Regions from separate parts of the Amycolatopsis sp. cmx-4-83 genome, predicted to be linked through region 3. Evidence: riboswitches for the same ligand, from Rfam matches in the RefSeq annotation. Region 3 holds a riboswitch; each other region holds the start of a gene.
The links. A riboswitch is a leader RNA that binds a small molecule or an ion and turns the genes downstream of it on or off. The one in region 3 is predicted to bind S-adenosylmethionine.
Positions count from the first base shown of each region.

Region 1: it holds a riboswitch for S-adenosylmethionine, as region 3 does, so the genes downstream of both, ACLJQM_RS09435 (methionine ABC transporter ATP-binding protein) here and thrC (threonine synthase) in region 3, are expected to answer to the same signal.
Region 2: it holds a riboswitch for S-adenosylmethionine, as region 3 does, so the genes downstream of both, ACLJQM_RS44110 (aminotransferase class V-fold PLP-dependent enzyme) here and thrC (threonine synthase) in region 3, are expected to answer to the same signal.

Region 1 is NZ_JAEBEF010000002.1:899,621-909,648, reverse strand. Features, by position in the region: gene ACLJQM_RS09445 (TetR/AcrR family transcriptional regulator) at 1-140, opposite strand, end outside; gene ACLJQM_RS09440 (MFS transporter) at 245-1,639, shown strand; gene ACLJQM_RS09435 (methionine ABC transporter ATP-binding protein) at 1,693-2,706, opposite strand; SAM riboswitch class I at 2,920-3,010, opposite strand; gene rsmA (16S rRNA (adenine(1518)-N(6)/adenine(1519)-N(6))-dimethyltransferase RsmA) at 3,137-3,988, opposite strand; gene ACLJQM_RS09425 (transglycosylase family protein) at 4,092-5,516, opposite strand; gene ACLJQM_RS09420 (TatD family hydrolase) at 5,726-6,562, opposite strand; gene metG (methionine--tRNA ligase) at 6,572-8,368, opposite strand; gene ACLJQM_RS09410 (PadR family transcriptional regulator) at 8,421-9,020, shown strand; gene ACLJQM_RS09405 (ATP-binding cassette domain-containing protein) at 9,192-10,028, shown strand, end outside.
Region 2 is NZ_JAEBEF010000020.1:43,466-53,493, forward strand. Features, by position in the region: gene ileS (isoleucine--tRNA ligase) at 1-699, shown strand, start outside; gene ACLJQM_RS44095 (penicillin-binding transpeptidase domain-containing protein) at 779-2,401, shown strand; gene ACLJQM_RS44100 (ArsR/SmtB family transcription factor) at 2,544-3,227, shown strand; gene ACLJQM_RS44105 (potassium/proton antiporter) at 3,325-4,803, shown strand; SAM riboswitch class IV at 5,069-5,183, shown strand; gene ACLJQM_RS44110 (aminotransferase class V-fold PLP-dependent enzyme) at 5,222-6,622, shown strand; gene ACLJQM_RS44115 (hypothetical protein) at 6,887-7,255, shown strand; gene lspA (signal peptidase II) at 7,279-7,929, shown strand; gene ACLJQM_RS44125 (RluA family pseudouridine synthase) at 7,926-8,855, shown strand; gene ACLJQM_RS44130 (AsnC family transcriptional regulator) at 8,852-9,877, opposite strand; gene ACLJQM_RS44135 (DUF885 domain-containing protein) at 10,013-10,028, shown strand, end outside.
Region 3 is NZ_JAEBEF010000009.1:499,538-509,565, forward strand. Features, by position in the region: gene nadD (nicotinate-nucleotide adenylyltransferase) at 1-178, shown strand, start outside; gene rsfS (ribosome silencing factor) at 238-633, shown strand; gene ACLJQM_RS29210 (histidine phosphatase family protein) at 630-1,244, shown strand; gene octT (diglucosylglycerate octanoyltransferase) at 1,248-1,976, shown strand; gene ACLJQM_RS29220 (DegV family protein) at 1,981-2,838, shown strand; gene ACLJQM_RS29225 (ComEA family DNA-binding protein) at 2,986-3,699, shown strand; gene ACLJQM_RS29230 (ComEC/Rec2 family competence protein) at 3,696-6,074, shown strand; gene thrC (threonine synthase) at 6,117-7,382, opposite strand; SAM riboswitch class I at 7,395-7,528, opposite strand; gene holA (DNA polymerase III subunit delta) at 7,677-8,657, shown strand; gene rpsT (30S ribosomal protein S20) at 8,715-8,975, opposite strand; gene ACLJQM_RS29250 (DMT family transporter) at 9,319-10,028, shown strand, end outside.

The sequences.
Region 1 (10,028 bases), on a different contig from region 3:
TGGTAGTACAGCGCGGCTTTCGTCACCTCGAGCCGCTCGGCGATCTCCCGCAGCGAGCTGCCTTCGTACCCCTGCTCGGCGAACAGCTCGAGCGCGACGCGCTGGATGCGTTCGCGCGTGTCGGTGCGTCGCCCGGCCATGCTCCACCCCTCAACTTACTTGACGGCCGACTAGTAATCACCTAGCTTGGCATTGCTTGTCGGCCGACAAGCAATGCATCTGCAGCTTACCTCGGGGGTTCACCGTGACCACCACCGCGCCGGAGCGCGTCGCGGGCCGCTGGCTCGCGCTCGCCGCGCTGGGCCTGGCCCAGCTGATGGTCGTGCTCGACACGACCGTCGTGAACATCGCCCTGCCGTCGGCCCAGCGCGCGCTGGGCCTGTCCGGCACCGGCCGCCAGTGGACGATCTCGGCGTACACGCTGGCGTTCGGCGGCCTGCTGCTGCTCGGCGGGCGGCTGGCCGACCGGCTCGGCCGCCGCACCACCCTGCTCGTCGGCATCGCCGGGTTCGCCGTGGCGTCCGCGGTCGGCGGCGCGGCCCCGTCGGCGGGCTGGCTGATCGGCGCCCGCGCCGCGCAGGGCGTGTTCGCCGCGCTGCTGGCGCCGTCGACGATGTCGTTGCTGACGCTCACCTTCACCGACCCCCGCGAACGCGGGAAGGCGTTCGGGATCTTCGGCGCCATCATGATGTCCGGCTCCGCGCTGGGCCTCACCGTCGGCGGCGCGCTCACGCAGTTCCTCGACTGGCGCTGGAGCCTCTACGTCAACGTGCTGGTCGCCGTGCTGGCCGGGCTGGGCGCCTGGTTCGCCGTGCCGCCGACGGCCGCGCACCGCGACACGCAGCTGGACTGGACCAGTGCGGCGCTCAGCTGCGGCGGCGTCGTGCTGCTGGTGCACGCACTGTCCGAAGTGGCCACTCAGGGATTTTCCCTGCCGGTGCTGGGTTTCCTCGTGCTGTCGCTGTTCCTGCTCGGCTGGTTCGCGCGCCGGCAGGCCCGGCACCCGCACCCGCTGCTGCCGCTCGCGGTGGTGCGCGACCGCGCTCGCGCCGTCGCCTACCTGACGATCGGGGCGGCCTCGTTCGGCGCGTTCGGGATGTTCCTGTTCCTGACCTACCAGCTGCAGGTCGTGATGGGCTACGGCGCGCTCGCCGCGGCGCTGGCGTTCCTGCCGACACTGGGGGCGAACATGCTGACGTCGACCCAGCTTTCGGGACGGCTGCTCCCGCGCGTCGGCCCGCGGCCGCTGCTGGCGGGCGGGTTGTCCGTGCTGGCTTGCGGGCTCGTGGCGGCCACGCGGCTGACGCCGGACGCGTCCTACGCCGGGGTCGTCCTGCCGATGCAGCTGCTGCTCGGCGTCGGGGCCGGGCTGTGCATGCCGGTGGTGCTGAACGTCGCCACCCGCGACGTCGGTGCGCGGGACGCGGGCGCGGCTTCGGCGTTCGTGACGACGTCGCAGCAGGTGGGCGCGTCCCTCGGCACGGCCGCCCTGAACACCATCGCCACCGCGGTCTCGGCGGGCCTCACCACGCCGACGGCGATCGTCCACGGCTACACGACGGCGTCGGCCTGGGCGGCGGCGATCGTCGCCGCGGCCGCCCTCACCGCGTTCCTCGTCCTCCCGCGCGGCTCCCGCTGAACGCCGTGAAGGCCACCTCGAATTCCTCGAGGTGGCCTTCGCGACAGATGGGATCAGGCGGCGACGACGGCCTGGGGGCCGCGGGCGGTCTGGGTGACGTGGCCGCCGCGCTCGGCGACCCACGCCAGCGCCGCGTCGGCGCGCTCGCCGCGGACGCCGAGGCGGAAGCGGCCGACCGGGGTGTCGCCGATCCGGGTCAGCCCGCCGCCGATGGTGGCGAACTCGACGTCGAAGCGGCCGGCGGCCTCGGGCAGCAGCGCGCCCACCGACGCGAACCCGACCAGCACGACGTCGACCGCGCGGTCGTAGCGCGAGGACTGCGAGCGCGACGTCTCGATGGCCGGCAGCAGCGCCTGCGCGGTGCGGCTGCCCGGGTTCGAGATCAGGTCGAGCACGGTGCCGCGCTCGACGACGGTGCCGTCTTCCAGCACCGCGACGTCGTCGCAGAGCCGGCGGACGACGCCCGCGTCCGGCGTCGTGACGACGACCGTGGTGCCGAGCTCGGAGCGGGCGCGGTCGAGCACGGTGAGCACCGAGCCGGCCTCCTCCGGGTCGATCCCGGCGGTCGGGTCGTCGGCGAGCAGCACGGCGGGCGCGGCGGCCAGCGCCTTCGCGACCGCGACGCGGCGGAGCTGACCCGCGGTGAGCTCACCGGGACGCTGCGCGGCGCGCGGGGTCAGGCCGACGAGGTCGAGCAGCGAGCCGACCCGGCTGCGGCGCTGCGGGCCGTCGACGCCGAGCTGCTCCAGCGGGGAAGCGATGTTGCCGGCGATGGTGCGCTCGGCGATCAGCTCCGGCTTCGTCGAAACGACCCCGAGCTGACGGCGGATCTCGCGGAGGCGGCGGCCGTCGAGCGTGCCGGTGTTGAGGCCGTCCAGCCGGACGACGCCGCGGTCGGGGCGCTCCTGCAGCGCGATGCACCGGGCCAGGACGGACTTGCCCGAACCGGCCGGGCCGACGACGCCGAACAGCGAGCCGGCCTGGACCTCGACGCTCACGTCGTGCAGGGCGACGACGGAATCTCCGTTGGTGGCAAAGGATTTGGACAGGTTTTCGACCGTGATCACGATAGCTCCAGAAAAACAGGGCGCAGCGCACGAGGGCGCGCCCGGCCACAAGCGAGTGTCCGTCCTCAGTGGACGGTGCGTGAAGAAGGGGTGTGTCGGCTCAGACGAAGCTCAGCGCGAGCGTCGACATGCGGAGACGGAGCGGCGGCCTTCGTCGACAACGCGGCGCCTGGTCAACAGCAGGGGGCGAGCTACCCTCTTCATCGAAAACGGCCTCCATCGGTCCTGGCGGTAGCACCTGCCCTGTGGAGGGTGGTTGCTGCGACTTCGACGAGCCAGGTCTCTCGGTCGCTCGGGATGGACGTACTGAGTTAAGCCGATCCCACGGAGCGAAAGCAAGCCCGTTGGCCCACATCACACGACTGGAGGTGTCGCAGTCACGGGGTGACGGCCGAAACGTGCGTTTTTCACCGCCTCCACTGTGGTGGATTCAGTGGTGGACCCGCGCGCGTGCCGCGATCCGGGCGAAAGCGTGCACGTCGAGCTGCTCTCCCCGGGTCTTCGGGTCGACCCCGGCGGCCGTCAGGAGCTCCCCGGCCCGTTCGGCCGAGCCCGCCCAGCCCGCGAGCGCGGCGCGAAGCGTTTTCCTGCGTTGTGAGAAAGCGGCGTCAACCAGGGAGAAGAGACCGTCCCGGTCTTCGGACGCCGGGGTGGCGGCGCGCTCGAAGGCGACGAGCGCGGAATCCACGTTGGGCACCGGCCAGAACACCGACCGTGGTACCGCGGCGACTTTCCGTGCGGGACCGTACCAAGCGAGCTTGACGCTCGGGACGCCGTAGATCCGGCTGCCCGGCCCGGCCGCCATCCGCTCGGCGACCTCGGTCTGCACCATGACGAGCCCGGAGGCGAGCGAGGGCACTTCGGCGAGCAGGTGCAGCACGACCGGCACGGCGACGTTGTAGGGCAGGTTGGCGACGAGCGCGGTCGGCTCGCCGGGCAGGTCGGCGTTCTTGACGCGCAGCGCGTCGGCCCCGACGACGGTCAGCCGGCCGGCGGCTTCGGCCCCCCGCTCGGCGACGGTCTCGGGCAGCCGCGCGGCGAGCTTGGGATCGATCTCGACGGCGACGACCCGCGCCCCGGTGGCGAGCAGGCCCAGCGTCAGCGACCCGAGCCCGGGCCCTACCTCGAGGACGACGTCGTCCTCGGTGACGTTCGCCAGCTCGACGATCCGCCGGACGGTGTTGGGATCGTGCACGAAGTTCTGCCCGAGCTTCTTGGTCGGCCGCACGTCCAGCTCGGCCGCCAGCGCCCGGATCTCGGCCGGTCCCAACAGTTCAACCACCGGGCGAGCTTACCGACCGTACTCCGGCCCTGTTCCGCTCGGTGCGGACCGCAGACGAAACGACCCCCGCCCAAAAAGGACGGGGGCCGTTCCGAAGCGAAACTCAGGCCTTCTTGCCGCAGACCGGCCAGGCGCTGTAGCCGCCACGCGCGTCGCGGACCTTCTCCGCGACCGCGATCTGCTGCTCGCGCGAAGCCTGGCTCGGCAGGTTCGCGTACGCGTCGCCGCCGTAGGCGTCCCAGGTGCGCTTGTCGAACTGGAGGCCGCCGTAGTAGCCGTTGCCGGTGTTGATGGCCCAGTTGCCGCCCGACTCGCACGCCGCGATGCGGTCCCACGCGGAACCGTCGCCGATGGCCGGGGTCGGGGCCTTCTTGGTGCCGACGTGGATGATCTTCGGCTTGGCCGCGGTGATGATCTGCTCGGAGATGCTCTCGCGGGCGACCTCTTTGCCGTTCTTCTGCGTGACCTTGTAGGTCACCATCTTCTCGCCGGGCGTGCCGGGGTCTTCGACCTGGGTCTTGCCCTTGTCCAGGTCCGGGTCGTCGACGCGCTGCTCGGGCGGGTCGATGGACTCCTTCTGGACGACCGTCGAGACGCCGGTGCGGCTGATGTGGACCTGGGCGCCGTCGGTCAGCTTGACGTCCAGACCGCCCTCGGCCTGGTCCTCCGGGCCCAGGGTGAGCTTGTACTCGCCCAGGAACTCCTTCGTCGTGACCGCGGTCGTCTTCACCTGCTTCGGCGCGTTGGCGCCGTCGTACAGGGTGATGTTCTTGAGGGTCTTGATCTCGACCGTGGCGCCCTGGAGCGGCAGCTCGCCGTCCTTCGGCATCGACATCCACGTGCCGGGCTTGTCCATCCCGGTCATGCCGAGCTGGGACAGCGCGTCGCCGAGGTGGGTCGCGCGCACCCAGGAGGTGTGCTCCGCGCCGTCGACGATCATCTTGAGCTGGCGGCCGCGCTCGAGCTTGATGACGCCGCCGTCGCCGACCTCCGCCTGCGGGGAGGGCGAGAGCGAGTCGTGCTCGCCGACGGACAGGCCCGCGTCCTCCAGCACTTCGCCGACGGTGTCGCCGAAGGAGTGGATGGTCTGCTGCTGGCCGTCGACGTCGACGGTGACGCTCTTGTTCATCGCCAGCGCGGCCGCGCCGCCGCCGGCGACGCTGATCATGACGCTGAGGACGGCGCCCTTGAGGAAGCGGCGCTTCCAGACCTTGCTGGTCTGGCGGATGCTCTCGTCCATCGCGGCGCGCTTGGCCTGCGGGGACGCGGTCCGGTCCGCCTCGATCTCGTCCGGGATGACGATCGGGGGCAGGTACGTCGTCTCGGCGTTGATGAGGCGGATCAGTTCGTCGACGTCGACGTCGATCTCGGCCATCATCGCGTCGGCGTCGGGGCCGAGCGCGGCGAGGATGTCCTGCTGCGTGATGTTCGGGTCGTCGGAGAAGTCGAGCTGACCGTACGCGGTGTTCTCGAAATAACTGCGTTCGAGAACGGCGGAGCGCGCTCCAGCCTGTCTGCTACCTGTCACCGGGGATCGTTCCCTTTCACGAGACGGCGGTCGGGGGCGCCGTCTCTACGACTGGGCGTGACGATCGGAAGCTGCTGAGCGCAGGCCCGACCGGCACGATCACGGGACAGTAACGGGTCCCGCCGGGTTGCGCAAACACCCCCCGGAGTGTCGTGATCCCCGTCACTCCATCAGGTGGACGATCAAGGAACCCTGATGTCGCAATGCGTTCACCCCGTTGTGACGCTGGGGAGTCGGTACACCCGCTCGGCAGTGGTTCGGACCGCTTCGGCGACTTCGTGGACAGCTTCGCCCCTGAGCGCCGCGAGGTGACGGACGGTGTAAGCCGCGCCGAACGGCTCGTTCGGCCGTCCACGGAACGGGTGGGGGGTCAGAAACGGTGCGTCGGTCTCGACGAGGTACTGGTCCGCCGGGCAGAGCCGGGCTGCCTCGTGGAGGCCCTTGGCGTTCTTGAAAGTCACCGTGCCCGCGAAGGAAAGGACGTATCCCGCGTCCACGCACTTGCGGGCCATTTCCGCGTCTCCGGAAAAACAATGGAAGATTACGGCATTCGGCGCATTCTCTTCGGCCAGGATGCGCAGCACGTCGTCGTGGGCCTCGCGGTCGTGGATCATCAGCGGCTTGTCCAGCCGCTTCGCGAGGTCGATGTGCCAGCGGAACGCCTCCTGCTGGGCGTCGTGCGGCGAGTAGTCCCAGTAGTAGTCGAGACCGGTCTCGCCGACCGCGACCACGCGGTCGGTCGCAGCCAGGCGCTCCACTTCGGACTTCTCGGCCTCGCCGAACGCCTTGGTCCGCGTCGGGTGGATCGCGACGGCGGCCCACACGCGCGGGTCCCAGGTCGCCGCCTCGGTGGCCCAGCGGGCCGAGGCGAGGTCGTCCGCGACCGTGACGACGCGGGCGACACCGGCGCGCTCGGCGCGGTCGACCATGGCCGCAACATCGGCCGCGGTGACCGCGCCGCACGCGTCGAGATGGGTGTGCGCGTCCACCACCGACACCGGGAGCCGGTCCGGGACCGGCGGCAGCTCGCGCTTCTCGTCACCCATGCATACCTCTTACTCCTTGGTGATCGGCGCCCACTCCGGGCCGGTCTCGCCGAGCGCCGGGTCGAGCTTGGTGAACAGCGGCGACGGCTTGGCCAGCGGCACGCCGACCTCGATCGGCTTCGACTCCCACTTCGCCTGCTCGCCCGCGTAGTCACCGGTCAGGATCGGGTTGACCCGGCCGGCGATGTCGAGGTCGTCGACCTCCTTGAGCTCCGGCTGGGCGGCCCAGACGCCGGTGCCGCCGAGGGCCTCGTGCACCTTCTGGGCCGAGTGCGGCAGGAACGGCGTCAGCAGCGTGTTGGCGTCGGAGACGACCTGCAGCGCGGTGTGCAGCACGGTGTCGCGCCGCGCCGGGTCGTCCTTGAGCTTCCACGGCTCCTGGTCGGAGATGTACTTGTTCGCCGCGGTGACGACCTTCATCGCCTCGCTCGCCGCCTGCTTGAACCGGGAGCGGGCCAGGTGCGCGCCCGCGGTGTCGAACGCCTTGCGCGACAACGCCTTCAGCTCTTCGTCGGCCGCCGTCGGGGCCTCCGGGCGCGGGATGGCGCCGACGTTCTTGTGCGCCATCGAGATGGACCGGTTGACCAGGTTGCCCCACTCGTTGGCCAGCTCGAAGTTGGTCCGGCGGACGAACTCGTCCCAGGTGAAGTCGGTGTCCTGGGTCTCCGGGCCGGCGACCGAGATGAAGTACCGCAGCGTGTCCGGGCCGAAGTCGCGCAGGAAGTCCTCGACGTAGATGACGCGCCCTCGCGAGGTCGAGAACTTCGAGCCGCTCATGGTGAGGAACTCGCTGGAGACGATCTCGTCGGGCAGGTGCAGCTTGCCGTACTTGCCGGGCTCGCCGCCCTTGTCGCCTTCGCCGTTGTGGCCGAACAGCAGCGCCGGCCAGATCTGGGCGTGGAAGGTGATGTTGTCCTTGCCCATGAAGTAGTACGACCGGGCGTCGGCGTTGTTCCACCACTCCTGCCACGCGTCCGGGTTGCCGGAGCGCCGAGCCCACTCGACGCTGGCCGAGAAGTACCCGATCACCGCGTCGAACCAGACGTAGAACCGCTTCAGCGGCTGGTCGCGCCAGCCGTCGAGGGGGATCTTGACGCCCCAGTCGAGGTCGCGGGTGATCGGCCGGGGCCGCATGTCGTCGATCAGGTTCTTGGTGAAGTTGAGGACGTTCGGGCGCCAGTCGGTCTTGGTGCCCAGCCAGTCGCCGAGGGTCTTGGTGAACGCCGGCAGGTCGAGGAAGTAGTGCTCGGTCTCGACGAACTTCGGCGTCTCGCCGTTGATCCGCGACTTCGGGTTGATCAGCTCCGCGGCGTCGAGCTGGTTGCCGCAGTTGTCGCACTGGTCGCCGCGCGCGCCGTCGTACCCGCAGATCGGGCAGGTGCCCTCGACGTAGCGGTCGGGCAGCGTGCGGCCGGTGGACGGGCTGATCGCGCCGCGCGTGGTCTTCGGCACGACGTAGCCGTTGCGGTGCAGCGCCAGGAAGATCTGCTGCGTCACCTCGGCGTGGTTGCCGGTCGTGGTCCGGGTGAACAGGTCGTAGGAGAGGCCGAGGCCCTGCAGGTCGGTGCCGATCTGGCGGGTGTACTTGTCCGCCGTCAGCTGCGGGGTCGAGTCTTCCTTGTCCGCCTGGACCGTGATCGGGGTGCCGTGTTCGTCGGTGCCGGAGACCATGAGCACCCGGTTGCCGGCCATTCGCTGGTAGCGGGAGAAGACGTCGGACGGGACGCCGAATCCGGACACGTGGCCGATGTGGCGGGGGCCGTTGGCGTAGGGCCAGGCCACCGCGGTCAACACAGGGGTGCTCATACCTTATTAGCCTACGGAGGGCGTCACGCGCATTGTCGAGAGGGAGGCCCGGTTGTCGGCGACACGGCTGCTCGTGCTCGGGGTGGTGCGGATGTACGGCCGCGCGCACGGCTACCAGGTGCGGCGCGAGCTGCTGAGCTGGTCGGCGGACAAGTGGGCGAACGTCCAGCCCGGCTCGATCTACCACGCGCTGAAGAAGATGACGACCGAAGAGCTGCTGGAGCAGGTCGACGTCGAGCCGGGCGCCGGCGGCCCGGACCGCGTCGCCTACCGGCTCACGTCCGAGGGTGAGCAGGAGTACCAGGTGCTGCTCTCGAAGGCGCTGTCCGACCCGGAGCTCAACCACCCGGACCTGTCGGCGGGGATCTCACTGATGACGACCCTGCCGCGCGCCCGCGTGATCAACCTGCTCCGGCACCGGCTGGTGCACTTGGAGGCCGAGCAGCGACAGGCGGTGCTGATGCTCGACGAGGTGAAGGCGAGCATGGAGCTGGGCACGCCCGAACACGTCGGCGAGCTGTACCGGCTGTGGGGCGGGATCACGGACGCGAGCCTGACGTGGCTGGAGGGGCTGATCGCCCGGCTCGAGGCCGGTGAGTACGAGATGGCGGGCGAGTCCGGCGCGTCTTTCGGGGAGCCTCCGGCCGGGTAGGCGGGCGGCCGGCCGCGGGAGGTCATGAACGACTCGTTCATGACGCCGGACGCGGTGAACGACCCTTTCATGACGTCAGGCCAGGGGTCGGTAATCAAGTTTGACTAGTGGGTCCTCGCTGCGGCACAGTGTGTCCCTCAAGTAGTCAAGTTTGATTAGAGAGGGGTTCCCATGATCACCGCACGCGGTCTCGAGCGGCGGTTCCGCCGCAAGGGCCGCACTGGGGGCGAAGTCCACGCGGTCAAGGGCGTCGACCTCGACGTCGGCGCAGGCGAGCTGGTCGCCTTCCTCGGCCCGAACGGCGCCGGGAAGACCACCACGCTCCGCATGCTCACCACGCTGCTGAAACCGACCGCGGGCACCGCGACCGTCGGCGGCCGCGACCTGCTCGCCGATCCGCTCGGCGTGCGCGAACGGATCGGGTACGTCGCCCAAGGCGGCGGGACCGCGCCCGAATCCACCGTCGCCGACGAGCTCGAGCTGCAGGGGCGGCTCCACCGGATGAGCAAGGCCGACGCGATCGCGCGCGGGGCCGAGCTCGCCGAGCGGCTCGACCTCACCGGGCTGGACCGGCGGCCGGCGAAAACGCTGTCCGGCGGGCAGCGGCGGCGGCTCGACATCGCGCTCGGGCTGATCCACTCGCCCGGGCTGGTGTTCCTCGACGAGCCGTCGACCGGGCTCGATCCGCAGAGCCGGGCGAACCTGTGGGAGCACATCCGGCGGCTGGGCGTCACCGTCTTCCTGACGACCCACTACCTCGACGAAGCCGACGCGCTGGCGGACCGGCTGATCGTCATCGACGGCGGCCGGATCGTCGCCGAGGGCCCCCCGGACGCGCTCAAGGCGCAGGTCAACGGCGATCGCGTCGAGGTCGGCGTCGATCCGGAACAGGGCGCGGACGCCGCCGAGATCGCCGGACGGCTGGCGGGGGCGCGCGAGCTGTCCGCGGCCGGCGGCGAGATCCGGTTCCGGGTGCCGCGCGGTGACGTCGCGCTGCCGGAACTCCTG
Region 2 (10,028 bases), on a different contig from region 3:
GCGATGGACCGGGTGCGGCAGGTGGCGTCGTCGGCGCTGTCGCTGCGCAAGGCGAACAAGCTGCGCGTGCGGCTGCCGCTGTCGTCGCTGGTCGTGGCGGCCGAGGACGCCGAGTCTCTGACGGCCTTCGCGGACATCCTGCGCGACGAGGTGAACGTCAAGGCGGTCGAGCTGACCACTGACGTCGCCGCGCACGGCGGGTTCGAGGTCGCGGTCAACGCCCGCGCCGCCGGCCCGCGGCTGGGCAAGGACGTCCAGACGGTGATCAAGGCCGTCAAGGCGGGCGACTGGTCGCTGCAGGGCGACACCGTCGTCGCGGCCGGGATCGCGCTGCAGGAGGGCGAGTTCGAGCGCCGGCTGGTCGCCAAGAGCGGCGGCGCGGCGGCCGAGCTGCCCGGCGGGTCCGGGCTGGTCCTGATCGACACCGAGGTCACGCCGGAGCTGGCGGCCGAAGGTGTGGCCCGCGACCTGGTCCGGGTCGTGCAGCAGGCCCGCCGCGACGCCGGGCTCGACGTCGCGGACCGGATCGCGCTGACCGTCGACGCCCCGGCCGACGTCGTCGAGGCCGCCCGGGCGTACGAGGAGTTCCTGGCCGCGGAGGTGCTGGCGACGTCGGTGGCCTACGAGCCGGTGGGCGAGGGCTTCGCCGGCACGGTCGGCGACGGCACGAAGGTGACCGCCGGGGTCGCAAAAGCCTGACGCCGATCGTGAGTGGCAAGTAAGGTGCTGACCCGACTTGCCACTCACGGTCGTGGCGGGCACGGGGGAGGGAACCGGGATGAGTCCTGGCAAGAGACGCGGGATCCTGATCGGCGGCGCGCTGCTGGTCGTCGCGGTCGTGGTGGCGGCGTTCTTCGTGCTCAACGGCGGGGACACGGCGCCGACGGCGGAAGCCGGGGCGACTTCGGTCGACAACCCGGGCGCGCTCGACCCGCACTCGGCCATCACCGAGTACCTGCAGGACCTGACCGAGAACAACCCCGACGCGGCCGCCCGGCTGACCGACGACAACGCGGCGGCCGCGGTGGCGCTGCGGGACGCCCGGAACACGCTGAACCCGACGTCGGTCGGGGCCAAGCTGACCCTGCTGCAGCCGACGCCGGCCGGCGCGAAGACGACCGGGGGCACGTTCACCTTCTCGTGGTCGCTGAAGGGCGGCCTGTGGAGCTACGACGTGCAGTTCCAGCTCGGGCTGGCCGGCGGCAAGTGGCTCGTGCACTGGGCGCCGTCGCTGCTGCACCCGAAGCTGGAGGCGGGCCAGCGGCTGGTGGTGGGCACCGTCGCGACGGACACCACCGCGGTCGCCGACCGCGACGGCAAGCCGCTGCTCATCGCCGGGTCGGGCGGCCTGCGCCCGGTCGAGGGCAACCCGGCGCCGCTGCTGCGGTCGGCGCTCGCCGGCCAGGTCACGGCCGCTTCGGGCAGCGGGTTCGCCGTCCAGCGCGTCGACGTCGGAGGCAAGAGCCTGGAGACGCTGTTCGGGAAGCCGGCCGACGCCGGGTCCAAGCCCCTGACGTCGAGCTTGAGCCTGGCCGCGCAGAACTCCGCGCAGGCCGCGGTCGACGGCTACCCGGGATCGGCCATGCTGGTCGCGCTCGACACCGGCTCGGGCGACCTCCTCGCCGTCGCCCAGAACGCGGCGGCCGGGAACTCCCCGAAGGCGCTCAGCGGGCTGTACGAACCCGGTTCGTCGTTCAAGATCGCGACGTCCGTGGCGGCGGTCCAGCAGAGCGGGCTCACCGCGGGCTCGCCGGTGGACTGCCCCGGCGTCGCCACGATCGGCACGCGCACGGTGCGCAACGAGGACTTCGAGCTGGGCGCGACGAACCTGCAGACGGCGTTCGCGCGGTCCTGCAACACGACGTTCGGGCAGCTCGCGCTGGCGCTCCCGGCGGACGGGCTGAAGAAGGCGGCCGACGAGCTGGGCCTCAACGCCGACTACGAGATCCCCGGCATCAAGACGGAGCTGGGCAAGGTCGAGCCGGCGGCGAGCAAGGACGAGCAGGTCGAGGACGGTTTCGGCCAGGGCCGCATCCAGGCCAGCGCCCTCGGCGGCGCGGTGATGGCCGCGACGGTGGCGGCGGGCAAGGCGATCACGCCGAGGCTGTGGCACGACCTCCCGACCACGGTGGTCAAGGGCTACTCGGCCCCGCCCGCAGCGGTGCTCGGCGAGGTCCGCAAGCTGATGCGCGCGGTGGTGACCAGCGGAACGGGCCGAGCCGCGGCGGGCGCGGGAACGGTGTTCGGCAAGACGGGCACGGCCCAGTTCGGCGACGGTTCCGACGCGACCGGCTGGTTCGTCGGGTACCGGGGGACCGTGGCGTTCGCGGTGGTGCTGGAGAACTCGAACGACTCAGGCCCGGCGGTCACCCTGGCGGCGAAGTTCCTGAAAGCGCTCTGACCGCCCAAGCCGCACTTTCACGTGAAAGTGCGGCTCCCAGGTGGGCACTTTCACGTGAAAGTGCCGGGTCCTTGGACGGAACTTTCCCTATGAAAGTGACGCTTCGGCGGGGGCCGAAGGGTGGAGCTCGTAGCGTGGGGGCATGGAGACGATCGCCCTCGCCGAGGTCGCCGCGGTGCTCGCCGACCCGAGCCGGGCCACCATGTGCCTCGTCCTGCTCGACGGGCGGGCCTGGACCGTCGGCGAGCTCGCGAAAGCGGCCGGGATCGCGCTCTCCACCGCCAGTGAGCACGTCACGCGGCTGTCCGACGCCGGCTTCGTCGCCCGCGTCAAGCAGGGCCGCGCCAGCTACGTGCGGATCGCCGACCCGCGCGTGGCCGAGCTGATCGAGCACCTGGCCCAGCACGCCGCACACCGCCCGGTCACCGGGCTGAAGGCGTCGCTGCGGGTGAAGCGGCTCGGCTTCGCGCGCACCTGCTACGACCACCTCGCCGGCGTGCTCGGGGTCGCCCTCCGCGACGGCATGCTCGCGACCGGGCTGGTCGACACCGCCGACGGCCTGACGCTGACCGGGCACGGCCGCGAGGTCCTGGACGGTCTCGGCGTGCCGGTCGCCGCCGGGCGGCGGGCGCTGCTGCGCGACTGTCTGGATTGGACGGAGCGCCGCGACCACCTCGCCGGCGCGCTCCCGGCGGCGTTGCTGGACCGGGCCGTCGACGCCGGCTGGGTCGTCCGCGACGGGCACCGCGCTGTGAAGGTCCTCCCGGCGGCGCGGCGGCCGTTCGCGGCGCTCGGGGTCGAGCTCGACGCGCTCGGCTGTCCTTAACACACCGGGTGTCCGACTCGCGGCAGCGGTACACGAACGTGTTAACCCGCCCGCCTCACTATTCTGAGGGCCCCACGGCACTCGGGAGGGAGGCGGCATGGACCAGCTTCCCGTGCTGCTCGGCGTCGGCGGCGTCGTGCTGCTCGCCTCCGTGCTCGCCGTGCGGGTCTCGATCCGGCTCGGCCTGCCCTCGCTGCTGCTCTACCTCGCGATGGGCGTGCTGCTGGGCGAAGCCGGCTTCGGCATCCGCTTCGACAACCCCGAGCTGACCCAGTCGCTCGGCCTCGCCGCGCTCGTCATGATCCTCGCCGAAGGCGGGCTGACCACGCGGTGGTCGGCCGTCAAACCCGCGCTGGGCATCGGTATCGCACTGTCCACAGTGTCCGTCGTGGTCAGCGTCGCGGTCACCGGCGCGGCTCTGCACTGGCTGCTGGGCCTCGACTGGCGGATCGCGCTGCTGTGGGGCGCGGTGCTCGCCTCGACCGACGCGGCGGCGGTGTTCTCGGTGCTCCGCTCGGCCGGGATCGGCAAACGGCTCACCGGCGCGCTCGAACTGGAGTCCGGCATCAACGACGCGCCGGCCTACATCGCCGTCGTCGTGCTGGCCGAAGGCACCACTGTGGACTGGTCGCTGCCGCTGCTCGTGGTCTACGAGCTCGCGGCGGGCCTGGCCATCGGGCTCGCGTTCGGCTGGCTCGGTGGGATCGCGCTGCGCCGCGCCGCGCTGCCGGCGACCGGCCTGTACCCGCTGGCCACGGTCGCGGTGTGCGTCGTGGCGTATTCGTCCGGGCAGCTGCTGCACGCGTCCGGGCTGCTCGCCACCTACGTCGCCGCGCTGGTGCTCGGCAATTCGCGGCTCCCGCACCGCTCCGACACGCTCTCGTTCGCCGAGGGGCTGGGCTGGCTGGCCCAGATCGGGTTGTTCGTGCTGCTCGGCCTGTTCGCCTCGCCGGGCCGGCTGCTCGACGCGATCGTGCCCGGCCTGGTCGCGGGCGCCGTCGTGCTGCTGCTGGCGCGGCCGATCTCGGTCGTGCTGGCGATGCTGCCGTTCCGGCTGCCGTGGCGGGAACAGGCGTTCCTGTCGTGGGCCGGACTGCGCGGCGCGGTGCCGATCGTGCTCGCCATGATCCCGCTGTCGCACGGGGTGCCCGGCGCGCAACGGCTGGTCGACGCGGTGTTCGTGCTGGTCATCGTGCTGACGCTGCTGCAGGGCGCGACGCTCGGCCCGCTCGGGCGCTGGCTCGGGCTGGCGAAGAAGTCCGAGGCGCACGAGATCGAGGTCGACTCGGCCCCGCTGGACGAGCTCGGCGCCGAACTGCTGCAGGTGCGCATCCAGCCCGGGTCCAAGCTGCACGGCGTGTACCTCTCCGAGCTGCGGCTCCCCGTCGGCGCGACGGTCAGCCTGGTCGTCCGCGGCGAAGCGGGCTTCACCCCGCAGAAGACCAGCCGGCTGCAGGAGCACGACCAGCTGCTGGTGGTCACGACGTCGGCGGTGCGCGACGCCGTCGAGCTCCGCCTGCGCGCCGTCGACCGGGCCGGGCGCCTGGCCCGCTGGAAGGGCGAGTCGGGTCGCTGACGCGGCCGGCTCTCGTTCTCATGGGTGGCTACCCACGCCGCTCGCCGCCACCGGCCACCTGCAGCACCGCGCCGGCGGCCACTGGGTGACCCTCGACCACGCCGAGCAGTACGAAGGCACCGCGACGCACCTCGCCGACGACGCCGTGATCCCGCTGCCCGGCCGGTTCCGCGCGAAGCTCTGACCAGGGCGCGCTGTGAACGGCGTCTCAGAATGTGAGGAGGGGGTTGGCCACCCGGCGCGTTCTCGGTTACCTTCTGTGCCAGGTCATGAGTGCCAGCGCGAAGCCCCGGCTTGCTGGCCGGCAACCCTCCTACCGCGGTGGGGTGCCCCGGGTGAAGACCGGGCCGGTCGCGTCCCGCGACGGGCAAGCGCGGGCCCCTCGCCGGGGTCCCCCGGACCGCCAGGAGGCACCCCGATGACTCTCGCCATCGACCGCACCAGCGCCACGACTTCCGGAACCCCGCACGCCGCCGAACCGGGTCTCGCCACCGCCCCGGCCGCCCGTGGCACCGAAACCCTTGCCCCGCAGGGCATCCCCACTGTCGCCGGCGCGTCGCTGCGCGTCCCGCTCGTCACCGGCGAAACCATCGGGTACGCCAACCTCGACCACGCGGCGAGCGCCCCCTGCCTCGACGCCGTCCGCGCCAAGGTCGACGAGTTCCTGCCCTGGTACGCCAGCGTCCACCGCGGCGCCGGCTTCGCCTCGCAGGTCTCCACCAAGCTCTACGAGCGCACCCGCGACGTCCTGCGCCGGTTCGTCGGCGCCCGCCGGACCGACACCGTCGTCTTCACCCGCAACACCACCGACTCCTTCAACCTGCTCGCCCGCAGCCTGCCGCGGCACACCACCGTCGTCGTCTTCGACACCGAGCACCACGCCGCGCTGCTGCCGTGGCAGGGCCCGAACGTCCGGCGGATCCCGGCCCCGCGCACCCGCCTCGCGGCAGTGTCCGCTGTGGACGAAGCACTCGCGGGTTCCCCGCAGGGGCCCCGGCTCGTGGTCGTCACCGGCGCGTCCAACGTGACCGGTGAGCTGCTCCCGGTGGCCGAAATCGCCGCCGTGGCGCGGAAGCACGGCGCCCGCATCGCCCTCGACGCCGCGCAGCTCGCGCCGCACCGCCGGATCTCGATCCGGGACCTGGACGTCGACTACGTCGCCGTTTCCGGCCACAAGCTGTACGCCCCCTTCGGCGCCGGCGCGCTGATCGGCCGCGCGGACTGGCTGCGCGCCGCGCGCCCGTACCTCGCCGGCGGCGGCGCGACGAAGCTCGTCACCGAAGACGCCGTCGTCTGGAACGACGGCCCCGAGCGCCACGAAGCCGGTTCGCCCAACACCGTCGGCGTGTACGCGCTGGGCGTCGCGTGCGAGACCCTCTCCCGCGACTGGGACGCCGTCGTCGCGCACGAGCAGGCGCTGCTCACCCGGCTGCGCAAGGGACTCGAGAGCATCCCGGGCTGCGCCGAACTGCGCCTGTTCGACGCGCCGGTCGACCGCGTCGGCACGGTCAGCTTCACCGTCGCGGGGTTCGACCCGGGCTGGCTCGCGGCGGTCCTGTCCGCGGAGTACGGCATCGGCGTGCGCGACGGCGCCTTCTGCGCCCACATCGCGGCCAAGCGCCTGATCGCCGTCGCCGGTGGCGAGGGGCAGCAGGCGATCCGCGTCAGCCTCGGCCTGGGCAGCACCGAAGAGCACGTCGACCGCGTGCTGCTGGCGCTGCGCCGGATCGTCGCGCGCGGAGCGGACTGGGAGTACGCGAAGGTGGACGGCCGCTGGGCGCCGGTCGGCGACCCGCGGGAGCTCCCGCCGTTCTGCTGAGCGTTAGCCTGGCCCGATGGGGAGAGGACCGCGTTTCTGGTTTCCGCTGGCGTTGCTGGGTTTCGCGCTGATCGGCGCGGCGGTGGTGCGGCTGCTGTCGCGCCGGAGCCCGGCCGAGGGCGACGCCGTGAACCTCGTTTCCGGACCGCTGGAGCAGCAGCACCTCGGCACCGGCGGCGTCGGCGGCACGGGCTACCCGGCGACGCAGTTCTTCACCCAGGACACCTACTACGCCGCGGGGGCGGAGCTGCCCGCCGGGCCGGTGTGGCTGGTCGCGCTGCTCGTGGTGGTGGCCGGCACGGCCGTCTGGTACGCCCTCGCGCTGCGCCCGGCCGCACCGGGTGGTTCGTCCTCGGCACGCTCGGCGCGCTGCTCGCCGTCCCGCTGCTCGACCTGGTGGGGTCCTGGCAGTTCCGGCTCGGGGACGGGCTGCGCGGCCCGCTGCTGGCCACCCTCGGCCTGCTGGTGCTCGCGGCGTACGAACGCAGCGTGTTCCTCCTGGTCACCGCGGCCCTGTTCGCGCTCGTGGCCGTCGTGCTCTCGGCGGACCTCGTGGGCGTGCTGCTGGCGGCGCTCGTCCTGCTCGCCGCCGCCTTCGCCGCCCTGCTCCGGCACCGCCGCGACACCGCTTGACCAGCGCCGTGGACAATGGACCGGTGAGCACCGAGCCCAGCCGTTCCGAACCCGACACCGCCGCGCCCGAAGAGGCGGTGCCCGACCCGGCTGCCGACGCCCCGGAGAACCCCGAGGTCCCGGCGAAGCCGTTGCTGCCGAAGCGGCGGGTCGGCTGGGTGTTCGCGATCGCCGTCGTGTTCTGGGCGATCGACCTGGTGACGAAGAACCTGGTCACCGCCAACCTGGAGGGCAAGGAGCCGGTCAAGATCCTCGGCGGGCTCATCTACCTGCAGGTGATCCGCAACCCCGGCGCCGCGTTCTCGATGGCCACCGGCATGACGTGGGTGCTGGCGCTGGTCGCGCTCGCCGTCGTCATCGCGATCATCTGGCTGTCGCGGCGGCTGCGCTCGATCGGCTGGGCGATCGGCCTGGGCCTGGTGCTCGCCGGGGCCACCGGCAACCTGACCGACCGCATCTTCCGCGCGCCCGGCGGGCTGCAGGGCCACGTCGTCGACTTCATCTCGGCGTTCGCGCCCAACGGCAAGGGCTTCGCGATCTTCAACATCGCCGACTCGGCGATCTGTGTCGGCGGCGCGCTGATCGTGCTGCTGTCCCTGCTGGGCAAGGACTACGACGGCACGTCGACCAAGGACAAGAAGAAGATCGAAAAGACGCAGGAGGAGCAGGCGTGAGCTCGCGGATGCTCCCGGTGCCCGACGGGCTCGACGGGATGCGGGTCGACGCCGGCCTCGCCAAGCTGCTGGGCCTGTCCCGCACGGTCGTCGCCGAACTGGCCGAGTCCGGGGACGTGCTGCTCGACGGCCGTCCCGCCGGCAAGTCCGACCGGCTCTCCGGCGGCGGCCTGCTGGAGATCACCCTGCCGGAGCCGGCCAACCCCGTCGAGATCGTCGCGGAGCCGGTCGAGGGCATGAAGATCCTCCACGACGACGACGACATCGTGGTGATCTCGAAGCCGGTCGGCGTCGCCGTGCACCCGAGCCCGGGCTGGACCGGCCCGACGGTGGTCGGCGGCCTCGCCGCGGCCGGCCTGCGCATCGCGACGTCGGGCGCGGCCGAGCGCCAGGGCGTCGTGCACCGGCTCGACGCGGGCACGACCGGCGTGATGGTGGTGGCCAAGAGCGAGCACGCGTACACGGTGCTGAAGCGCGCGTTCAAGGAGCGCACGGTCGACAAGGGCTACCACGCGATCGTCCAGGGCCACCCGGACCCGACGCGCGGCACGATCGACGCCCCGATCGACCGCCACCCCCGCCACGACTACAAGTTCGCCGTGGTCCAGGGCGGCCGCCCGAGCGTGACGCACTACGAGGTGGTCGAGGCCTTCCGGGCCGCGTCGCTGACGCACATCAAGCTCGAAACCGGGCGCACGCACCAGATCCGCGTCCACTTCTCGGCGCTCCGGCACCCCTGCGTCGGCGACCTGACCTACGGCGCGGACCCGGTGCTGGCCCGCCACCTCGGCCTGAGCCGCCAGTGGCTGCACGCGAAGACCCTGGCCTTCGCCCACCCGGCGGACGGCCGGTGGGTGGAGTTCGAGTCCGAGTACCCGGACGACCTGGCGAAAGCGCTGGAGACCCTGCGGGACGAGAGCTACTAGTCCTCGATCGCCCAGGTCAGCGTGCGCTCGTCCGGCTCCGGCCGGGGGCTCCACCGGACCGACACCACGCGCGTCGCGTCCGGTAGGACGTACACCGTGTGCCCGCCGAGGGTCTCGCCCGGTTTGACGCCGATCTTGTGCGGGGGCCGCGAGGTCAGCGAGACCGGCGCCTTGCCGATCGCCGTGCCGTCGGCGGCGATCAGCTCGAGGTAGTTGTCGGGCAGCGACGCGAACGGGATCGCCCCGCGGTTGGTGATCTCGGTGTGCACGACCACCGCGCGCTCGCCGTCCTCCAGGCGGTAGCCGGCCGCGCTGAACAGGTAGTCCGCCGGGTCCTGGACCTCCAGGAGCTGCACCGACAGCTGCTCGCCCTCCAGGCCCTGGGTCTCCATGACCTCGCCGAGCCGGCCGCGCTTGCCCGTGCCGGCCGGTTTGACCGGCTCGTCGCCGCGGGCCCAGGACGCCGTCTGCGGCAGTCCCCAGGTGCTCACGGCGGGGTCCACCGGCGGCGGCGTGAACGAGCGCGGTGGCTGCGGCGGGCGCGGCGGCGGGCCCGGGTACCGCCCGGACGGCGTGCCCTGCACGTTGTACGGCCCCGACGGCGCACCTTGCACGTTGTAGGGACCCGACGGCGCACCCTGCACGTTGTACGGGCCGGAGGGCACACCCTGGACGTTGTACGGCCCCGACGGCGCGCCTTGGACGTTGTACGGCCCCGGCGGACCGCCCTGGACCGGCGGCGGCTGCTGCGGTACCGGCTGCGACGGCGGCGCCGGGTACTGCTGCTGCGGCGGCCGGTTCGCCCACGATGGCGGGGCGCCGGCGATGGCCGCCCGCAGCCCCTGCGGGTCGCTTTCCACGCCGACGAGCAGCGGGAGCCCGCTGCCGGACAGCGCCACCAGCCGGTAGGCCACCTCGCGGGGATCCATGCCGACCTTGGCCGCGAGCTCGTGCACCGCGGTCTTGCCGAGTTCGGCGAGCGCGGCGAGCAGGCGGGCATCCACGGGATCGGTCACGGCCACTCCCGGAACGCTACCGCTTCGCCCGTCCGGCCGTACCGAAGGCCGTCCACCCCCGGCGTAATGCGCACCGTTTCTGTCGGTGATCTCCGTTAGGGTCGCGGGCGAGACACCGATCGAAGCTGGGGGGTCCTGCCCATGACCGCGGTCACCG
Region 3 (10,028 bases):
GCTCAACTCGCACCACCTGCCCAGCGGGAAGGTGAGCCTCGTCGAGGTCACCGCGATGGCGATCTCGTCGACCGGCTGCCGCGACCGGGTCGAACGCGGGGAGCCGGTCTGGTACCTCGTGCCCGACGGCGTCGTCCGCTACATCACCAAGAAGGACCTTTACCGGAAGAGCGACTGAAGGCCCGCTGGTCCCGGCGGGTACCCTTCTCGGGCGAACCCGATCTGTGAAGGAGCACTGTGACAGCCACGTCCGAGGCACGAGAGCTGGCCGTAGCGGCCGCACACGCGGCGGCGGACAAGAAGGCCAGCGACGTAGTCGTGCTGGACGTGTCCGAGCAGCTCGTCATCACCGACGCCTTCGTCATCGCCTCCGCGTCCAACGAGCGGCTGGTCGGCGCGATCGTCGACAACGTCGAAGAGAAACTGCGGGAGAGCGGCCACAAGCCGGTCCGCCGCGAAGGCGCCCGCGAAGGCCGCTGGGTCCTGCTCGACTACGTCGACGTCGTCGTGCACGTCCAGCACGTCGAGGAGCGCACGTTCTACGGCCTCGAGCGGCTGTGGAAGGACTGCCCGCGCATCGAGGTGGCCGGTCTCGAGGAGCCACCCGCCGACGAGGACCCGGACGTCCCGTGAGCCCGCGGCGGCTCGTGCTCTGGCGCCACGGCGAGACGGACTACAACGCCGCCGGGCGGATGCAGGGTCACCTGGATTCGGCGCTGACCCCGCGCGGCTGGAACCAGGCCCGCTTCGCGGTGCCCGCGTTGGCCCGGTTCTCGCCCGACCTCGTCATCGCGTCCGACCTGCGCCGCGCCACCGACACGGCCACCGTGCTCACCGACGCCATCGGCGTCCCGCTGCGCATCGACAAGCGCCTGCGCGAGACGCACCTCGGCGAGTGGCAGGGGCTCACCGGCGCGGAGGTCGACGCGGCCTACCCCGGTGAACGCGATCGCTGGCGCACCGACGCGACCTGGGCCCCGCCGGGCGGCGAGAACCGCGTCGACGTCGCCGACCGCGCCGGTGAAGTGGTCGCCGACCTGCAGCAGGCCAACTCCGACGTCGGCGACACCGTGCTGCTGGCCGCGCACGGCGGGCTGATCATCGCGCTCACCGCCCGGTTGCTGAACCTGCCGGTCACGATCTGGCCGTCGCTGGGCGGGATCTCGAACTGCCACTGGGTCGAGCTGGGCCTGCGCGACGGCAAGTGGCGGCTGCACGCCTTCAACGCGGGGATGCACGGCTAGCCGATGGGGCCACGCCTGCTGGTGTTCGGCGATTCGCTGAGCTTTCACGGTCCGGAAGGACCCTGCGCCGCGGACGAACCGCGGCTGTGGCCCAACATCGCGGCCGCCGCGCTCGGCGGCACCGCCGACCTGGTCGCCGGGATCGGCTGGAACGCCCGCGACGCCTGGTGGTCGCTGACCGGCGACCCGCGCGTGTGGGCCGACCTGCACCACGTCGACGCCGTCGTGTTCGCGGTCGGCAGCATGGACACGCTGCCGTCGCCGCTGCCCACTTACCTGCGCACCGGGCTGCGCTACCTGCGGCCCGACCCCGTCCGGCGGGTCGTGCGCAAGGCCTACCTCGCCGCGCAGCCCCGGCTTTCGATCGCGTTCCGCGGCCGGCCTACGGTGCTGCCGGCCAGACTCACCGTCCAGTACCTCGACACCGCCGTGGGTGCGCTGCGCGCCCTGCGGCCCGAGCTGCCGGTCTTCGGGATGCTGCCGTCGGTGCACCGCGCGGCGGCCTACGGCGGCGTGCACACCGCGCGTCCCGCCGCGGCGGCCGCGATGGCGGCGTGGAGCGCGCGGGCGAACGTCCCGCTGCTCGACCTCGAAGCCGTTGTCGGAGAGCACGTCCTGAGCGGTGAGGGCAACCCGGACGGCATGCACTGGGGCTGGCAGGGACACGCCTCGGTGGGCGACGCGATGTCCGTGTTGATGGCGCCGGTGCTGGCCCCCGGCCACGTAGGCTGACGGCGTGTCGGTCGCCGTAGTCACGGATTCCACCGCCCACCTGCCGGAGGGCTTCGCCGAACGGCACGCGGTCCGGGTGGTGCCGCTGCACGTCCTCGTCGACGGCGTCGTCTCGCTCGACGGCGTCGAGACCGGCCCGGCGGCGGTCGCCGAAGCGATGAAGCAGCGCAAGATCGTCACGACTTCCCGGCCGACCCCGACCGAATTCGCCGCGGTGTACCGCGCGGCGTTCGCCGAGGGCGCGGACTCGATCGTCTCGGTCCACCTGTCGCGCGAGCTCTCGGGCACGTGGGAAGCGGCGGTGCTGGCGGCCCAGGAAGTGGGGCCCGACCGGGTCCGCGTGGTCGATTCGCGGACCACGGCGATGGGGCTCGGGTTCGCCGCGCTGCACGCCGCCGGTGCCGCGGCCACGGGCGCCGAACCCGCCGCCGTCGAGGCCGCCGCGATGACGGCGGCCGCGTGCTCGTCGACGTTGTTCGTCGTGGAAACCCTCGACCACCTGCGCCGCGGCGGCCGGATCGGCCCGGCGGCGGCGCTGCTCGGCACGGCGCTCGCGGTGAAACCGGTGCTGCACATGGCCGACGGCCGGATCCTGCCGCTGGAAAAGGTCCGCACCATGAACCGGGCGATCGCGCGGCTGGTCGAGCTCGCCGCCGAAGCCGCGGCCGGCGACGACGTCGAGCTCGCCGTCCACCACCTCGCCTCGCCGGAACGGGCGGTCGAACTGGCGAACCGGCTCGAGGAAGCCGTCCCGCGCTCGGCGGGCTGCGTGGTCTCCGAGCTGGGCGCGGTGATCGGCGCGCACACCGGGCCGGGGGTGCTGGGCGTGGTCGTCCAGCGCACGGTCCCGTCCCGGAGCTAGCCGAACCCGCCAGCATGCCACCCGGGTACGACGGAAACGGCCGTTCCCGGGCCGGGCCGGGTGAATCCGTCCACAACACCCCGGTTGTCCACAGGAAGCACCACCACCCCTGTCGGCCCCCTCCCCGCGCGCCCTAACGTCGATCGTGTGTTCGAGCAGCCCGCCCGGGATCCGGGCCTCCCCGTCAACGACCGGCTCTCCTGGCTGGCCGACCAGCTCTCGCCCGATGCGAGCACGGTCGGGCCGGGTGGCCGGCTGGTCCGGCGCTGGCTGCCGGGCGGATCGGCCGGTCCCGGCCGCCGCCGGTGGGCGCTCGCCGGCGTCTTCGCCGCGGTCGTGGTGATCGTCCTCGGCGCGGTCACGCTCTTCGGCGGCCGTCCGGCACCCGAGCCCCTGCCCGCGCTGCCCGGTGCGAAACCGGCGGCGGAGGCGCGGGCCGCGCCCCCGACCGGCCTGGTCGTCAGCGTGATCGGCCGCGTCCGGTCGCCGGGGCTGGTCACCGTGCCCGCCGGCGCCCGCGTCGCGGACGTGCTGCGCGCGGTGGGCGGGGCCGATCCCGGCGCGGACGTCTCCGGGCTGAACCTCGCCCGCAAGGTGACCGACGGCGAGCAGCTCGCGGTCGGCGTCCCGGCACCCGCCGCCGTCCCCGGTGCGCCGGCGGAGGGCGGGAAGGTCGACCTCAACGCGTCGACCGCGGACCAGCTGGACACGTTGCCGGGCATCGGCGAGGTGATGGCGAAGCGGATCGTCCAGTGGCGGACCGACCACGGCGGCTTCACCAAGATCGAGCAACTGCGCGATGTCGACGGGCTCGGCGAAAGCAAATTCGAGAAGCTCCGGGAGAAGGTGACGGTCGGATGAGCGCCTTCCCCGCGACCGACACCCGGCAGGACATGCGGCTGGTGCCGGCGGCGCTGGCGTGCTGGCTGGCCGCGCTCGGCGGTCTGCTCCTCGGCTGGTGGACGGCCGTGGCCGCCGGGCTCGCCTCGGCGGTGCTCGCCGGGCTCGTGCTCTGGCGGGCCCGCGACCGTCCTCGCGCGCTCAGTGCGGCGGCGGCGCTGCTGGTCCTGGGGCTCGTCGCCGCCGGGCCGGTCGCCTGGCGGATCCGCGACGCGCAGCAGGACGCCCTGCGCGCCGAAGCGGCCCAAGGACTGCCCGCGGTGCTGCGGGTCGTCGTCGCCGAACGCCCGAAACCCGTGCGCGGCGCGGGTTACGCCGATCGCCAGGCCGGTGCCCGGTCGGTGGTGCTGGCGGCCGACGTGCGCACGGCGTCGGTCGACGGGCGGCCGGTGTCGTCGTCCGGACGCGTCCTGCTGCTGGCTCCGGTCGCCCAATGGGCTTCGCTTCTCCCGGGCCAGGAAGTGACCGTGCCCGGCCTGCTGATGCCGCCGCGCGGCTCGGACCTGACCGTGGCGGTGCTTTCGGTACGCGGCCCGCCGGGGGAGCCGGGTCCGGCGCCGTGGTGGCAGCGGGTGGCGGCCGGTCTGCGGGCCGGTCTCCACGACCTGTGCCAGGCACTGCCGGACGAACCCGCCGGGCTGCTGCCGGGGCTGGTCCTGGGCGACACGAGCGCGTTGTCACCGCGCGTCGAGCAGGAGTTCGTCACCGCCGGCCTCGCCCACCTCACCGCGGTCAGCGGCGGAAACCTCGCCGTCGCCTGTGGTGCGGTCCTGCTGCTGCTTCGGTTGCTGCGGCTCGGGCCGCGGCTGTCGGCGGTGGCGGCGGGAGCCTGCCTGGCGGGGTTCCTCGTCCTGGTCGGGCCGGAGCCGAGCGTGCTGCGGGCCGGGGTCATGGCGGCGGTGGCGTTGCTGGCGCTGGCGCTGGGCCGGCGGGGTTCGGCGTTGCCCGCGCTGGCGTTCGCGGTGTGCCTGCTCGTGGTGGTGGATCCGGCGATGGCCACGGACTTCGGGTTCGCGCTGTCGGTGTGCGCCACCGCCGGGCTGGTGCTGCTCGCGCCGCGCTGGGCCGGCGGGCTGGTCCGCCGCGGGGTTCCGCCGGGCGTCGCCGAAGGACTGGCGATCCCGCTGGCCGCCTTTCTGGTGACGTCGCCGGTGCTCGCGGGCATGGCGGGCTCGGTGAGCCTGGTCTCGGTGCTGACCAACGTCCTCGCCGCGCCGGTGGTGGCCCCGGCGACGGTGCTCGGCGTGCTGGCGACGGTCACCGGCCCGTGGTGGCCGGGTGCCGGGGAGTTCCTGGTGCACCTCGCCGATCCCGAAGCCCGGTGGCTGATCACGGTGGCCCGGCACGGCGCGCGTGCGCCGGGTGCGGTCATCGCCTGGCCGGGAGGCTGGTGGGGCGGGCTCCTCGCCGCCGCCGTCCTCGCGGTGCTGGTGCTGGCCGCCCGGCGACGGCGGGTGCGGTTGCTCATGGCGGTGCTGGCCGCCGGCGCGTTGCTCGTGCTCGTGCCGGTCCGGGTGCTGGCGCCGGCGTGGCCGCCGCGGAACTGGGCAGTGGTCGAGTGCGACGTCGGCCAGGGCGACGCGGTGGTGCTGGCGACCGCCGAACCCGGGCGGGCCGTCGTCGTGGACACCGGGCCCGAACCGGGGCCGGTCGACGAATGCCTGCACCGGCTGGCCGTCGACCGGATCCCGCTGCTGGTGCTGAGCCACCTGCACGCCGACCACATCGGCGGGCTGGCGTCGGTCTTCGACGGCCGGGCGGTCGGCGGGATCGCCGTCGGGGCGGGGCGGGCGCCGGAGTGGGCGTGGCGGCAGGTGGCCGCGGAAGCGGCCCGGCAGGCGGTGCCGCTGGTGGAGCTGAACCCGGGGGAGCGGCTGGCCTGGCCGGGATTGTCGCTCGACTTCTTGGGGCCGCGGTACGTACCGGCGCGCTCGGCGGGGCAGGACGGAACGACCATCAACAACAGCTCGGTCGTGCTGCGGGCGGACACGGCGGCGGGCCGGGTTCTGCTGACCGGCGACGTCGAGCTGGCCGCGCAAGCCGACCTGCTCGCCGACATCGGTGACCTGAAAGCGGAGGTGCTGAAAGTCCCCCACCACGGTTCGCGTTACTCGCTGCCGTCTTTCCTCACGGCGGTGGCGCCGCGGGTGGCCTTGGTCAGCGTGGGCGCCGGCAACACCTACGGCCACCCGAACAAGTCCACAATGGACACCTTGACGGCGCTCGGTGCGCTCGTCACGCGGACCGACGTCGACGGCGACACGGCGGTCGTGACGGACACGGCGGGGCCGGCGGTCGCGCGCCGGGGCGAGCCTCGTGGCCCGCCGCGCCGCTGAAACCCGGGGCACGCCTCGCGGCGCGCCCCGGGCCGGCGGACGTCAGTAGCCGAGCGCCTTGTTCACGGCGGCGGCCGACGGGGGCACGATCGCCTTGGGACCCACGTGGTTCTCGATCGCGTCGAGGGTCTTGAGGCCGTCGCCGGTGATCAGCAGGACGGTCTCCGCGTCCGGGTCCAGCTTGCCCGTCTCGATCAGCTTCTTCGCCGTGGCGACGGTGACGCCGCCGGCCGTCTCGGTGAAGATGCCTTCGGTGCGGGCCAGCAGGCGGATGCCTTCGACGACCTCTTCGTCGGTGACGTCCTCGATCGCGCCACCGGTGCGGTTGACGACGTCGAGCACGTAGGGGCCGTCGGCCGGGTTGCCGATCGCCAGCGAGCGGGCGATGGTGTCCGGCTTCACCGGCTGGACGACGTCATGGCCGGCGCGGAACGCGGCCGACACCGGCGAGCAGCCGGTGGCCTGGGCGCCGAACACCTTGTACGGGCTGGCGTCCACGAGGCCGAGCTGGCCCAGCTCACGGAAACCCTTGTCCACCTTGGTCAACTGCGAACCGGAGGCGATCGGCACGACGATCTGCGAGGGGATGCGCCAGCCGAGCTGCTCGGCGACCTCGAAGGCCAGCGTCTTCGAGCCTTCCGAGTAGTACGGCCGGACGTTCACGTTCACGAACGCCCACTTCGGGTGCTCGCCGGCCAGCTCGGTGGCGAGGCGGTTGACGTCGTCGTAGTTGCCGTCGACCGCGACGAGGTCGCCGTCGTACACGGCGGTGGTGAGGATCTTGGCGCGCTCGAGGGACTTCGGGATCAGCACGACCGACCGCCAGCCGGCGCGGGCCGCGGCGGCGGCCGTCGCGTTGGCCAGGTTGCCGGTCGACGGACACGCGAGCACCTCGAAGCCGAACTCGCGGGCCGCGGCCAGCGCGACGGCGACGACGCGGTCCTTGAACGAGTGCGTCGGGTTGCCGGTGTCGTCCTTGACCCACAGGCGCTTGAGGCCGAGTTCCTTGGCGAGGCGGTCGGCGCGGACCAGGCGGGTCGCGCCCGGCTCGGTGTTGGGGATCTCTTCGACGTTGGACGGAACCGGGAGGAGTTTCTTGTAGCGCCAGATGTTCTTGGGGCCGGCCTCGATGTCTTCGCGGCGGACGCGGCCGAAGTCGTAGGCGACCTCGAGCGGCGAGAAGTCTTCGGCGGAGACGAATTCGGGGGCGAGCGGCTGCCGGTGGCCCTCTTCCTTCGACACCAGCTCGACGGCGGGACCGAGGTCCGGGGTCTTGGTGGTGGAGGTCGTGCCGAGGGTTGCGGTCATCGCGAGGTTCCTTCCTCATCTGCCCCGCCGAAGCGGGCCGGAATTGGCACCGTGGTCGTCAGCTACCCCGCGATCGCGGGATGACGGGCTGTACGCCGGTTGCCGGGGCTTCGTCGGGCCGTTCCCTCTGCCCCTCTGGATGAGCGGTATTCAGTTGTCGGTGCGCGCACGCCGGGATTCCCCGGGGCGGGCTGCCTCGCCTACACCGTACGACATGGTGCTCGAGCCGTGCCATGGTGTCCGCTCGACATCACCGGAGCGGGCGCACCGCGGCGCGGGTGAGAGGATTCGGGGGTGACCGCGCAAGCCACCGCCCCGGCCCCGCTGCACCTGGTGCTGGGTGACGAAGAACTGCTGATCGAGCGGGCCGTCCGCGAGACGCTGGCCGCCGCCCGCGCGATGGACGCCACGGCCGAGCTGACCCGGGTCCGGGTGTCCGATCTCACAGCCCCCGAGCTGGCCGAACTGGTGAGCCCGTCGCTGTTCAGCGAGGGCCGCGTGATCGTCCTCGAATCGGCGCAGGACATCTCGCAGGAGCTGGCCGACGCCGTGGCGTCCTACCTGAAGGACCCGGCGGAGGGGGTCGTGCTCGTCGTCGTCCACACCGGGGGCGGCCGCAGCAAGGCGGGCAAGACGCTCCCGGCGTCGCTGAAGAAGGCCGGGGCCGAGATCACGGAGTGTCCGAAGCTGACGAAGCCGGCCGAGCGCGAGCAGTTCGTGCGGCACGAGGTGCGCCGGGCGGGCGGCAAGATCGACCCGGCCGGGGTCGCCGCGCTGATCGACGCCGTGGGCTCCGACCTGCGCGAACTCTCCTCGGCGGCCAATCAGCTGGTGGCCGACACGGGCGGGACGATCGACACCGACGCGGTCCACCGGTACCACCGCGGCCGCGCCGACGTGACCGGGTTCGCGGTCGCGGAGAAGGCCGTCAGCGGCGACCGCTCGGCGGCGCTGGAGTCGTTGCGCTGGGCGATGCAGCTGGGGGTCCCGCACGTCCTGGTGGCGGACGCGCTGGCCGACGCGGTCCGCACGATCGCGCGCGTCTCGGGGGCCGGGCGCGGCAACCCGAACCAGCTGGCGGGTGAGCTGGGCATGCCGCCGTGGAAGATCCGCAAGGCGCAGGGCCAGTCCCGCGGGTGGAACCAGGACGGCCTGGCCACGGCCATGCGGGTGGTCGCACGGCTGAACGCCGAGGTCAAGGGCGTGGCGGCGGACCCGGGCTACGCGCTGGAGCGCGCTGTCCTCGAGGTCGCGGCGGCCAAGGGCGACCGCTGACCCCGGACACGGAGAAGGCCCCGGCCGGAGCCGGGGCCTTCCCAGAAATCAACCAGCTCAGAGCGCGTTGACGCGCTTGGCCAGCGCCGACTTCTTGTTGGCGGCCTGGTTGGCGTGGATGACGCCCTTCGAGACGGCCTTGTCCAGCTTCTGGGCGGCGTCGCGCTGCAGCTCCGTGGCCTTGGCCTTGTCGCCGGCGTCGGCCGCTTCGCGGACCTTGCGGATCGCGGTCTTCACCGAGGACCGGATCGCCTGGTTGCGCTGACGCGCCTTCTCGTTCGTGGTGATGCGCTTGATCTGCGACTTGATGTTGGCCATGAGGCAACTCCTGCTTTCACTCGGTGAGATCCGCCGCCGCGCTCGTTCGGCCCCGCTGAAAAGCGGGTTTCCTCCATGACGGAATGCCGCACGGCAACGAGCGTCCACTTTAACAGCCCAGCTCGCGGCGGCTTCCGGCGGCACCTGATCACCGGGGGTACGGTGGACGGCGGTCAGTGCCTAGGGTTCCGTCGCCGGTCCGCACGCCGTACACACAACCAGGGCCGGGCGGGTCTGGTCCGAGCGGCACCATCGGCGGGCCCGGACGGCCGGTCGTTCATCTGACGGGGCAAAAGCCTGGAGGACCCGGTTTTCGCGCCCGCGAAAACCCGTGAGGGGTCCCGTGAACGCCACCGCCCTGTCCCTCGTCCTCGTCGCCGCCGTGGTGCACGCCGCGTGGAACCTCGCCGCCAAGCGGATCTCCTCCGGCGGCACCCAGTTCGTCTGGCTCTACTACACCGTCGGCGCGGTCGTGCTCTTGCCGATCACGGTGGTGCAGCTCGTCGTCGAAGCGGACCGTCCACAGTGGAGCTGGCTGCTCGCCGGGTTCGTCACCTCGGTGCTGCACATCGCCTACGGGATCGTGCTGCAACGCGGCTACCGCGTCGGTGACCTGTCCGTCGTCTACCCGGTCGCCCGGGGCACCGGACCGCTGCTGTCGGTGCTGGCCGCCGTCCTGGTGCTGGGTGAACGCCCCGGGTGGCTCGGTCTCGTCGGCGCGTTCCTGGTCATCGCCGGGGTACTGGTGATCAGCACCGGCCGTGGCGGCGGTGACCCGCGGGCCCGCCGGGCCGGGATCGGCTACGGGCTGCTGACCGGGGCCGTCATCGCCGGGTACACGCTCTGGGACGCGCACTCGGTGACCGGTCTCGGCGTGCCGCCGGTCGTCTACTTCGGCCTCGGCTCGATCCTGCAGAGCGTGCTGCTCGTGCCCGGTGCGCTGGCCGGCCGCGCCGAAGTGACGCGGATCTGGCGCGAGCAGCGCCGCGAGGTGTTCGTGGTCGGGCTGCTCTCGCCGGTCGCCTACATCCTCGTCCTGTTCGCCCTCACGAT